DNA from 4 places in the Parabacteroides leei genome. Region 2 is predicted to be linked to each of the others. Evidence: riboswitches for the same ligand, from Rfam matches in the RefSeq annotation. Region 2 holds a riboswitch; each other region holds the start of a gene.
What was found. A riboswitch is a leader RNA that binds a small molecule or an ion and turns the genes downstream of it on or off. The one in region 2 is predicted to bind cobalamin.

Region 1 (3,194 bases), on a different contig from region 2:
TTCGGATAGATAGTCGTTCCGTTTCCAAGCAGCTCACGCGACAAAGGAAGGCGCACACTATGTTCATAAGAAACCTTTCCCGCCAGTACATCCCAAATGGTATAGCGCAGCCCCAAACCACCTCCCCAATAACTCTTCGAAAAATGTCCTTTGAGATTTTCCGAGCCGGTTATCCAGGCAAGATCGTTTTGTTCGATAGAGGTGGCATTGATATAATCTTTAATAAAAACGGTACTCTCCCATCTTCCGTCGAAAAAAGACTGATTATAAGTCAACCCGAGAATATGCTTGGTCAGCACATCATTGGTTGGCTCAAAAGTTTCGTCGACATCATCACGACGTTTATTTCCGGTACGGTTAAGCAGATAGTTCAAACTGACTGAATGATGCCGGTTGATCGCATAATCGACGCCTCCTCGAAAAATAGTCATAGGGCGGTTGTAATGACGTATGGAACGCCCACGGCCATTAAGCTCATTACGGGATGAAGGAGTAAAATCTCCGTTCCAATCATAGATACGATAAGCCGTATCGACAGTAAGCGATGCGTCCCAGGTATGGGAAAGCGATGCATTTGTATTAATTTTCTCAAACCGCTTTTGATAACGGGCTGATACATTCCATGCATCGGAATGACGCTCCGCATTACCGATCACCTTTGTCTGGATAGACCCTGTCTGTATTTCTTTATCTATTTTGGAATAAGACCCGGAAACAAAGAAAGCATCTGCCCACGCTTTATCGACAAAGCCGGCTTCCAATTGGCCCAACAAGGAAAAATAATCGTCATGGAACCGTTTACGGTTGACTTCAATATATTTACGGCTATCTTCATCCCATACCTCAACGCCTTTCATCTCATAATCGTTCTTCGAATAATTGACTCCGATAGTCGGCTTGATGATCAATCCGGTCTTCGGTTCTACGAATTGGGCATTCAGGTCAGTTCTATGCGTATGGAAAGAACCTGTACCATAAGAAACATCCAGGTAATTCTTTTTTTCCTGACTGGTAATAATATTGATAGCCCCCCCCAAAGCATCTGCTCCCAAGCTGGCAGGAACTACCCCTTTATATATTTCCACCCTGTCAATGATATTGACAGGAAGATTTGCCAGCGAGACACCGCTTCCTTTTGTATCCAAAGGCATCCCATCAATAAAGTAACGAACGGAATTTCCTGATAATCCATTGATAGACAAGTCGAAGTCTGAACCGACTCCACCCTCTTCCCGAATCTTAATACCGGTTGTACGGTTCACCATATCATTCAGATTCTTCAGAGTGTTGATCTGTGGTTTAACATCCAACGCATTGACTGCAAAAGCACTTTCTTTCACCTGTTGGGTTTTCGTTTTACCGTATACTTCAACCGAATTCAGGGTTATGGAGTTTTCTTCCATCGTGAAATTCATTGTCATATTTTTACGGATATCGACAACGGTCTTTATGGTGTTGTAACCTAACAGGGTAATTATAAGAGTGCGTTTGCCGGGGGTTACCGACAGTGAATAACGTCCCCGGTCGTCTGTATACGTTCCCGAAATCGTATTTTCTATAGCGACAGTAGCCAACGGAAGCGGTGTCCCATCCTTCTCTTTCACTTCGCCGGATAGAATCACTTTATTCTGTGCCGCCAGACTTACTGGAAACAAACAACTCAATAAAAGAAATACATGTATGAAACCTCTCATTTCACCAAATTCATTAATTGTTTTTTACATGCTTTCGATGAAAGAAACAATAGAACACATGAACAGGCAGAACCTCCGGTAAAGTAGATGAATGTTCTTTCTCATATGTTTTTAGCCTTATCTCCCGAAAGCTTTAAACTTCTTATCTTGGCAGGTCTTCTGACTTACTCCATCTTTGAGCGTCCTTCCCATTCATTGCGAACAGTGGATTGAGTCGTGCTCAAAGACTTTGGCGGAGCTTACAGCAGCGGGTCTGTTCAGGATTTACACCTGATTCCCTTTTCATCACTTTTCCGTGGAATTGGAAGCGTGACACCAAAATCGGGTACAAAGGTACACGATTATTTTGAAACAATAGTGTATTTTTTATAATTGATCAAAGATTTGTGTAAATAGAACGAACTATTCTTTACTTTTGTCTGCAGAATATAATTACATAGCAAACATAAAAAATATGAGCAATTCATTCAAGCCGGCAACTTTGTGTGTGCAAGGTGGCTGGCAACCGAAAAAGGGAGAACCGCGTGTGCTCCCTATCTATCAGAGTACTACATTCAAGTATGAAACCAGCGAACAGATGGCTAAATTGTTCGACTTGGAAGAGAGTGGTTATTTTTATACTCGTCTGCAGAATCCGACAAACGATGCCGTAGCATCCAAAATTGCTGCGTTGGAAGGTGGCGTTGCAGCCATGTTGACTTCATCGGGACAAGCTGCTAACTTCTTTGCCTGTTTCAATATTTGCGAAGCCGGCGATCATATTGTAAGTGCAACCGGTATCTATGGAGGTACATACAACTTGTTGTCCGTTACACTGAAAAAGCTGGGTATCGAATGTACTTTCATCGATCAGGATGCCAGCGAAGAAGAGATCAGTAAAGCTTTCCGCCCGAATACAAAGTTATTGTTCGGCGAAACGATCTCCAATCCGGGAGTAATGGTATTGGACATCGAAAAGTTTGCCCACATCGCCCACAAGCATGGTGTACCTTTGATTGTCGACAACACATTTGCCACACCAATCAACTGCCGTCCGTTCGAATGGGGTGCAGATATCGTAACACATTCTACTACCAAATACATGGACGGACACGCTACTGCAGTCGGTGGCTGTATCGTCGACAGCGGTAACTTCGACTGGGAAGCACATGCCGACAAATATCCGGGTCTTTGCCAGCCGGACGAATCTTATCACGGACTGACTTATACAAAGACATTCGGCAAAATGGCTTATATCACGAAAGCAACCAGCCAGCTGATGCGTGACCTGGGTTCTATCCAGTCTCCGCAGAATGCATTCCTGTTGAATTTGGGTCTGGAAACATTGCATTTACGTATGCCACAGCATTGTAAAAATGCATTAGCTGTTGCTAAATGGTTGCAGAACTGCGATAAGGTTGCTTGGGTGAACTATCCGGATCTGGAAGGGAATAAGTATTATGACCTGACAAAGAAATATCTCCCGAACGGTTCATGTGGCGTGTTGTCATTCGGTCTGAA
Region 2 (3,194 bases):
AGCATTCACACATTGTGACAGTTTCATAATGACGATTACATATCCGGCGTTGATCTTTTCACTCAACTCTTCGGTAGAAGGTGTGCCGGGAATGACAACGATCTGCTCTTCCTGTTTGACGATATGCAAACCAGCCAAAGCTCCGGCGGCAATGAAAGCCGGAATCCCGGCAATACGTTGTACGGCGATCCCTGTCTCTGTAAGTTTGTCGTATATGTATTGTATGGATGAATAGAAACCGGCATCCCCTTCGGCAACGATGACAATCCGTTTACCTATTGCATGGTTTGCCACAGCTTCATTGTATAAACTATCGTAGGCTTTCCAGGCCTCTGTACGATCTTTATTCATAGGAAGCATAAAGCATCGTATGGCAACTTCGTTTATCTCCAAAGCACGCACGATATCAGCCGCACGTGAAAGAGAATCTCCCTGCTTATTCCGGGTAGCCGGACAATAGATTATATCTGCCTGCTGAAGTTGTTTAAACCCTTTTACAGTGATAAGTTCCGGTTCACCGGGACCTAATGAAACGAAGCTGATAGGATGTGTCATTTGCTCTTGTTTTATTCAGAGGGCAAAAGTGCTTAAAATAACGGAAGTCTCCAAATAAACTGCTGAACAATATCAGGGGTGAAGCGACATTCCCAGATAGCCCCCTATGAAATAAGGGATTAACCAGATACACCAGACAACTATACTGAAACGGTTGAAATGAGCTTTCGCTTTGAGGGACCCTTTAAGATAGGTCCATAAAGCCCATAACGCATGGACAAACATCAGGCAGATCGCTATTATTCCGGTGATGGTGTGGAGATTATCTTGTATTCCGGTCATTTGCGCAATCTGTTCCATCAGGCCGGTACCGATAGCATCGGCGAATAGTCCGGCGATAAAGAAAGCTACATGCCAGGCTTTCAGCTTCTTTTGGATGCGTTCGCCCCATACACCGATTGTATAAAATACTAATGCCGATGATATTACGCAAATAGCTGCAATTAAGAAATGAGTGTCTACCTGATTGAGTACCATAATGCTGTCATTTTCTGTAAATAACAGTTCCGTATGCGAAAGGTTCAGTTTTTCTTATTACTTTTGCGCTCGAAATCGGTTCTGTAAAACTCCTGTTCACGGAGACAGATTAAAAGGGAACCGGGTGTAAATCCCGGACAGTCCACGCTGCTGTGAAGCTTTATAAACATCCTGATAATACCTTTTGCCACTGGTCTTTGCGATCGGGAAGGCATTCGGGATGGAAGTAAGTCAGAAGACCTGCCATTTTTTGCATAACGATTGTCCTCGTGGGTTTGGACAGTTTGTGTCGGATAAAAACAAATAGAAATATGAATAACTATTTACTCGGTGGCTGCCTGTTAGCGTTAATGGCTGCATCGTGCGTATCGAAAGGAAATCAGCAGGAGAAAGAGAATGCATCGTCGCAACAAACGATTACGGCGGATAGGATGGTTCAGATCACACCTGAATATGCCGAAGGTTTTCAGTTGACCTATGCCGACGGTTATGTTCTGATGGATATACATGACCCGCAGAATGAAGAAAGCACGCACTTCCTGTTTGCGTTGGTTCCCCGTGGGATGAAGCCGGAAGGTATTCCTGCCGATTATACAGTGATCGAAACGCCTGTGCGCAGTGCCATTTGTATGACTTCCCTGCAGCTCTCCAATTTCATAAAGTTGGGAGCGGAGGATAAGGTGGTCGGTATCACGAGTACGCGCCATCTGTTTAATAAGACTATCAATGATCAGCTGAAGGAAGGAAAGACGGCGAAGATCGGGATCGAAGGTAATTTCGATAATGAGGTGATTATGAGTATTAATCCGGACCTGATCCTGATCTCTCCCTTTAAGCGTGGCGGATACGAGACGATGAAAGATATCGGTATCCCTCTGATTCCTCATCTGGGATATAAAGAAATGACACCGCTGGGACAGGCTGAATGGATTAAGTTTGTCGGTCTGTTACTCGGGATAGAGCAGGAAGCCAATGAGAAATTCTCCATTATAGAGAACCGCTACAACGAATTGAAAGAGCTGACTGCCGAAGGTAAAGTGCAGAGACGTCCTATTGTATTCAGTGGCGAAATACATGGTGGTAACTGGTATGCAGTAGGAGGAAAGAGCTTCCTTGCACAGCTTTTCAAAGATGCCGGCGCTGATTATTTTTTGAAAGACGACGATCGCTCCGGCGGTGTGACGCTCGACTTCGAGACGGTCTATAACCAGGCCGATGAAGCCGATTACTGGCGTATCGTAAACAGCTATCCGGGAACATATACTTATAAATCACTGAAAGATCAGGATCCCCGTTATGCAGACTTCCGTGCTTTCAAGGAAAAGGGAGTGATCTATTGTAATATGCGGGAGAAACCTTTTTATGAAAGCATGCCGACCGAGCCGGAAGTTGTATTGGGCGATTTATTGCATATCTTCCACCCGAATTTATTGCCGGATCACACGCCTGTCTATTATGATTTACTTAAATAAATGGGGACGATGAAGTATTCTAACACTATCCTGATGCTTTTGATCCTTGATTCAATCGTCGTGTTGCTGTTTCTGAATCTGGTGTTGGGATCTGTTTCGATTCCCTTCCATTCGGTTTGGAATATCATCTGCGGCAATGGCGACGAACCGGTCACCTGGCAGAATATTATCTGGAAATCACGCTTTCCGCAAGCTTTGACGGCATTAGTTGCGGGAGCCGGGTTAGCTCTCAGCGGGCTTCAGATGCAAACCGTATTCCGTAACCCTTTGGCGGGACCTTCTGTGTTGGGTATCAGTTCCGGTGCAAGTATGGGAGTTGCCTTCGTTGTCTTGCTGAGCGGAAGCCTGGGAGGCGTGGCGTTGAGTAAACTGGGCTTTATGGGGGAGATTGCTTTATCTATTGCGGCCATAGTCGGTTCCTTGTCTGTTATGGCACTGATCGTTTATGTCTCGCAGAAGGTTAAAGGGAATGTGACGCTATTGATTATCGGGGTGATGATCGGCTATGTAGCAAATGCGGTGATCGGTGTGTTGAAATTCTTTAGTGTGGAAGAAGATATCCGTGCTTATGTAATCTGGGGACTGGGAAGTTTCTCACGTGTCTCCGGTAATCAGATGATGCTTTTCGTGGCGATTATGGCTATCCTGATCCCTCTTTCGTTCCTATTGATAAAGACATTGAACCTGATG
Region 3 (3,194 bases), on a different contig from region 2:
TAACTGTTCTTCCGTGGCATATTCTTCCGATAAGCGAATGAAGGTTTGCATCTTCGGGACAAATCCCCGTTTCATTTCCTCACTCACTACTACCGCTCCACGGGCCATCAGGGAAGCAACTACGGGAACCACATTACGAAGCCCTGTCTTTTTCTCCAGTTCCGACACGGTCAGTTTCAGGACACCGGTAAAAGCATCCAGTACCGACTGTTCATTCGGCCTCAAAGGACCATCTGCCTCAAAGTCGGGATTATAGGTGACGGCCGTTTCACTTTCCAGCTTCAAGCCGGAAGGCAAGGCGGCTTTATAAACATCCCCCAGCTTACACATATAGTAGGATGAGATCCATTTCCAGAAACGGAGTTGCGGACGGCGCAATACGGGAGTCGCATCCAACAAGGCATAAATTTCTTTCGTTTCAAAATCCGTATCAGGCCTGCGTTCATGCACATCCATTACAATCGCCGTATAATAGCGCTTCTTACCGAAATGGACGATCACCCGGCAACCGGGAATGACGGCTGTCTCCAGATCGGAAGGAATACTATAGGTATAGCTATTCTCTAACGGAAGAGGCAATATGACATCTGCGTATTTCATTTACGAGGTCAAAAGTAACAAAAAAGGCCGGACTGTTAAAGTCCGGCCCTGCATATCTTTTCTATCTGTCATCAAAACAGAACTGCGGCTGTGATAGACCATCCACGGTTTTTAGCACCTCCCAAATCGAGTTTGTCGGCACTGTAATTGTCAGTCAATCCCAATCCGTAATTTATCCCTACCTGTAAATGGCTTATCAATTCAGCCCCTACACCGAAGTTAAGTCCTGCACTGAAATTCTTTGCTTTCATCTGTTCGCCTAAAACATTCCAGATTTTATCTCCTCCGACACGGAAACCGATATAGGGTCCGGCCGACAGATAAGCTTTAACAAGGGGAATACCGAATTTCCATTTCAAATTGACCGGTACATCGAGATAATCCGTTTTTATACTGGTATTTTCAGAGCCTTTCGCTTTCAACTCCAATCCTTTCTGAGAATAAAGGATCGCCGCATCCAGTCCGATTCCGACCAGTGGGAGTGTTGTCTCGATCATCGGACCGATCTGGAACCCTGTCACATTATCCGCCTTCAGTATATCGGAATTCAGATGAACGGACGATATGTTTACTCCCCCTTTTAATCCAAACTTCAGTTGGGACTTAGCCGGTAGGGCTATAAACATCATCAAAATAACCAAAACTAAACCTGTAACCTTCTTCATATTGCCTGTTGTTAATTAATTATGTTTACAAATAAACGCACTTTTCCTATAATAAACAAGTATTCCTATCATCCTGTTCATTCATAAAAAGGAAAGCATGCACCGGTTACGGAGCTCATCCCATAAACCGATCCATGCCTCTTTTCCTAATTATTATGGCAAAATAATTAAAAACAAAAACGTTCAGACAGCTATACGGGAAACGGGAGTAAGAATAGTGGAGACGTTAACCGACCTCCTGTTCTCTTCCGGCCTTTCCTCGAAGCCGTCGAAATAATATGCCTTGCAGGTCTTCTGACTTACTTCCGGTTTGAGCGCCTTCCCATTCAAAAAAGAACAGTGGCTTATGGTATTGCCCAATCTATAATGAAGCTTACAGCAGCGGGACTGTCCGGGATTTACACCCGATTCCCTTTTAATCCTTTCCTGCGGATACAGGTCCGGAACAATGCACGTCGCAAATATAGAGATATTTTCGTTTCGTTCTCCATCGGTTGATGAAAAATATTAATTATTATGTTTCCGATATTCATCAACGGCAGCCTTTACCGAGCCATACATCAGAAGGAGCCGCTGCGATTGGCCATAACTCAGCCCCAGTTCCTCTGCCACCATCCGCGTCCCCCGGTCGACCAGTTTCTGATTGGTCAATTGCATATTTACCATCCGGTTGCCTTTTACACGGCCCAACCGGATCATCACAGATGTTGAAATCATATTCAGAATCATCTTTTGCCCCGTACCGGACTTCATACGGGAACTGCCGGTTACAAATTCCGGACCGACAATCATTTCGATCGCCACATCGGCCTGAGCGGCCATGGGGGAATCCGGATTACTGGAGATAGAGGCCGTCAGTATCCCCTGCTCACGGGCTTTACGCAAAGCTCCAATCACATAAGGGGTCGTACCGGATGCAGCAATACCGATCACCGTATCTTTGGTTGTGACCTGATGCTCCTGCAATTCCTCCCAACCACGCTCCATATCATCTTCCGCATTCTCTACCGGATTGCGAAGAGCCGTATCGCCACCGGCAATCAGACCGATCACCAAAGTGGGGGGCATTCCGAAAGTTGGAGGTATTTCAGAAGCATCGAGCACTCCCAACCGACCGCTTGTTCCGGCCCCCAGATAAAAGATACGCCCTCCCTGTTTCATCCGGGGAACGATCTGATCTACCAGTTTCTCTATCTGGGGGATTGTTTTTTGCACTGCCAATGCGACCTTCCGGTCTTCTGTGTTTATATCTTCCAACAACTCCCGGACAGATTTATGTTCCAGGTCATTATATAATGAATCTTGTTCTGTTATTTTAGTAAATGACATAATTAAATATAAGTTTACTTACCATGATACGCAATCAATCCCTCCATCGGACTTTGCGCAACCGTTCCGAGACGGAGACCCAGATCGAAAGCAATATCTTTCAGTATTTCCTGATAATACCATGCAACTGAACCGACCAGGTGGACAGGTAATTCAAAACAATCATACTGCTTCACGTTCCGGGTAAAAAATGCCAGAAAGCTACGGGTGACCAGTTCCCAAATGGCAGGTTCATCCAAATGCTCCCGTATAAAAGGGGAAAGGCCGGCCAGAAAACGGTTGGGGAAAGGTTGCCGGTAAACCTTGTCCATAATCGATGCCGGAGTCAAGCCATATTGTGTAAGAAACTGCTCTTTCAGAGCCGGAGGCAGCAGGTCTTTCAATACATCCCCGATCAATAGTTTACCCAATACGGCACCGCTTCCTTCATCTCCCAGAATAAATCCCAGGGGAGAAACATTCTTTATAATCTCTTTGCCATCGTAATAACAGGAATTCGAACCGGTTCCCAGAATACAAGCTATCCCCGGCTCATCGCCACATAAAGCACGGGCAGCAGCCAAGAGATCACTCCCTACCTCAACAGGAACAGACAGATAC
Region 4 (3,194 bases), on a different contig from region 2:
ACCACTCCAGGTCATTCCCAGGTTATATTGAGTTGCACGCTCCGGTTTCAAATTGGTATTTCCCATCCGCAGATAATACAGATCATTAAAAGTCGGAACACGGAATATATCTTTATAAGAAGCTCGTAAACGGAAATTATATTCAGGCATAACCCTCCATGATAAACTGACTGCCGGTGATAATCGTTTACGGTCAGACGGTTTGTCGCCTCTTTCTACTTTCTCGGTTATATAAGTTCCCAATAAACTGGCTGTGGCAGTCAATCTTGTATCTTTATATTGGGCGGCCAAAGCCGTTAAAGAAGTATATCTTTTTGGAAAAGGACATTCCGGAATGGTATTATCCAATGTATTGATGAAATAATCTTCAGCCAAAGAAAACGAAAGATAATCTGTCAGTGAATATAAACCGGATACGGAAAGATAATATTCCTTTTGTGTATACCGGTCATCCTGTCTTCCCGACTCATACTTATTATCAACATCCAAATGGCGCATCCATGAGTAATTATATTTGGCCTGTGCCTGCAAAGCGAACTTTTCAGTTATACGATTCTCATAACGAGCTTGTGCAAAGGCATTCCTATCCCACAAGCGTTCACCTGAATAATCATTGTAGAGAATTACAGACCCGGGCAGTCCTCTGTGGGAATCAAAATAATATCCTTTCATCGACAGCGTACCGGCTTTTCCCAGATCACCTGCAAAATTCAGTTCCGTACGCCAGGATTCGATATCACTATTATTTCTTTTCTTCTTTTCTACCAAGTCACCGTTCACCAAAGTAAACGGATAATTACCATCAGCCCGCAAATAATCGCCATGCCAGGAGGTATACCATTTTTTACCTAACTTCTGCTCATAACGTAAATAAGGATTCACGAGACCGAATGAGCCCACTTTCAATTGAGCTTTCAAATGGAAAGGAGAAGATGTAAAGTCCGGAGAACTAGTCTTCACACTCAACGCCCCCGCCGATGCATACATCCGGGCCGTCTGGAAAATATCGTCGGTCTGTCCGATCGAAAGTGAAACCATTTCTACATTATCCAGTGAGAAGCGGCTGATATCGACCTGTCCGCTCTGGGCATCCGTTATCGTTACGCCATCATAGCTGACAGCCGTATGTTGCGCACCCAGGCTGCGCACCGATACTGTCTTCAATCCCCCTATCCCACCATAATCCTTTACGGTAGCACCGGAGAAACGTTTTACCGCTTCCGACAAGTCCTGTATCCCCAACCGTTCGATACCGGCACGATCCATCACCTGCAAAGGAGCCGCTTCGCGGGTAGTGGACGGACGCGCCTTCTCCACCACCTCCACCCCCTTCAGTTGATGATAAGCCGTTGTATCTATCTGCTGTGCATTTACCGGCACAGACGCATACAGCCATGCGCCAAACAGGCATAGAGTTCTTATTATGTATAAATTTCGCATATATTACAGGTCTATCAATACCTTACCCGAGGCATTGCATATCGAATGATGGCAGGTTTTCTGACTCGTTCTCCCATGATCGGCCGCCTTCCCAACTTTTCAGTCAGTGGCAACAAGATTTGCCGGGGTTATAGAACTTACAGCTACGGGTACAGTTCCGGACTTGCACCGGATTCCCTTTTACTAACGGTCAGCGACAGCCAAACCGTTACACCATAATTCGATGGCAAAAATACGAAATATATCGGAATATGAAGATAGAACAGGCAAACTTTATATCATTCGTATCGATGCGAACCTGCTGTTTACCTCTTCCCGGGGAGAATATGCCTTTTTACATTTTGATTATATAATCACCCTTTCCCTGTCCGTTTAATACGTTAAAAAATATTACCCGTAATATTAATTCTAAATAGTCGCTATATTAATTCGATTTACATGCGATAGTAATAGCATTTTGATAATCGGAAAAAAGCTGTACCTTCGCGCCCGAATTGGACCCGAATTAAACAAAAAGATGACAGACAAGGAAGTATTGTTATTACGACGCAAACTAGATCTCTTGCTTCGTACCGGTAAATTATTGATGGAAAGTGCTGCCGACACGAACCGTATTGAACGGAACATGAAACGAGTAGCTGCATTTATGGGTATTCCGGAAGAGAAATTACATCTCGATATCCGGTGGACGATGATCATGGTAAATGTCAGTGACGAAAGAAACTCATTCTCCAAATTCCAGAAATGTGAGAAACACGGTATTAACATGACCGCAATCTCACAGATCAGCGATCTTTCATGGCGCGCTATCGAGGAAGATTACTCACTGGACGAATACGAAAATGAATTGGAGAAAATTGCGGCAAAACCGCGTAACTATATTCCTTATGTAGTGGCCATCGGCGCCGGATTTGCCTGCGGAGGATTCTGTAAACTGTTTGGATGCGACTGGATCGCTTTCCTGTTTGCTTCCATTTGCGCATTCATCGGTTTCAGGGTACGTGCCCGTTGCGTCGAAGCCGGCCTGAATGTCTATATGAGCATAGCCCTCGCCGCTTTCGTATCCACCTGCCTGGCCTATGTTTCCTCTTTCTCGGGACTATCCGATACGCCCTATCATCCGTTGCTGGCATGTGCCTTGTTCATCGTACCGGGAGTGCCGCTGATCAACTTTGTGGACGATATGCTCGACAACCATTTGCTGGTAGGGATCACCCGTGCGGCGAATACGGCCATGATGGTAGGCGCCATGACTTTCGGTATCGCGTTTGCCATGCGTGTACTTGTGATGGGGGACATCACGATCGACCATAAATTCAGTGAACTAAGTATGGTTCCTCACGACCCGTATTATGTATATGCAATTGCTGCGGCTATTGCTGCGATGGGATTTTCGATGATCTTTAATATACAACGCCGCTTATTATGGGTGGTAGCAATCGGAGGGATCATTGCCGTATGTACACGCAACTTTGTGAATTTCGAATTGGGTTACGGTCCTGTGATCGGTTCGTTTATGGGAAGCTTCGTAGTGAGCCTCCTCGCAGTGAAAGCGGTGCATTGGTTCCATGTACCCAACCACGTACTGACAATACCCTCCGTCATCCCGATGATCCCCGGGGTCTTGATGTACCGGTCATTATTGGCATTCATCGACCTGCACGGAGTAGTCGGTGAAGTGACGAATGCATTCTTCAACGGCATCAATTCAGCCCTTATCATCCTCTGTATCTCGCTGGGGGTTGCCGTTCCGA

Region 1: another riboswitch for cobalamin. It lies ahead of M1P97_RS05550 (TonB-dependent receptor); the one in region 2 lies ahead of M1P97_RS06125 (ABC transporter substrate-binding protein).
Region 3: another riboswitch for cobalamin. It lies ahead of M1P97_RS17355 (porin family protein); the one in region 2 lies ahead of M1P97_RS06125 (ABC transporter substrate-binding protein).
Region 4: another riboswitch for cobalamin. It lies ahead of M1P97_RS15935 (TonB-dependent receptor plug domain-containing protein); the one in region 2 lies ahead of M1P97_RS06125 (ABC transporter substrate-binding protein).

The regions. Positions count from the first base shown of each region.
Region 1 is NZ_JAMBQG010000002.1:464,516-467,709, reverse strand. Features, by position in the region: gene M1P97_RS05550 (TonB-dependent receptor) at 1-1,694, opposite strand, end outside; cobalamin riboswitch at 1,827-2,029, opposite strand; gene M1P97_RS05545 (O-acetylhomoserine aminocarboxypropyltransferase/cysteine synthase family protein) at 2,149-3,194, shown strand, end outside.
Region 2 is NZ_JAMBQG010000003.1:108,935-112,128, reverse strand. Features, by position in the region: gene M1P97_RS06135 (precorrin-2 C(20)-methyltransferase) at 1-555, opposite strand, end outside; gene M1P97_RS06130 (HsmA family protein) at 628-1,032, opposite strand; cobalamin riboswitch at 1,091-1,294, shown strand; gene M1P97_RS06125 (ABC transporter substrate-binding protein) at 1,344-2,504, shown strand; gene M1P97_RS06120 (iron ABC transporter permease) at 2,514-3,194, shown strand, end outside.
Region 3 is NZ_JAMBQG010000012.1:188,473-191,666, forward strand. Features, by position in the region: gene priA (replication restart helicase PriA) at 1-600, opposite strand, end outside; gene M1P97_RS17355 (porin family protein) at 672-1,265, opposite strand; cobalamin riboswitch at 1,533-1,731, opposite strand; gene murQ (N-acetylmuramic acid 6-phosphate etherase) at 1,773-2,594, opposite strand; gene M1P97_RS17365 (ATPase) at 2,609-3,194, opposite strand, start outside.
Region 4 is NZ_JAMBQG010000011.1:80,837-84,030, forward strand. Features, by position in the region: gene M1P97_RS15935 (TonB-dependent receptor plug domain-containing protein) at 1-1,440, opposite strand, end outside; cobalamin riboswitch at 1,474-1,673, opposite strand; gene M1P97_RS15940 (hypothetical protein) at 1,664-1,816, shown strand; gene M1P97_RS15945 (threonine/serine exporter family protein) at 1,958-3,194, shown strand, end outside.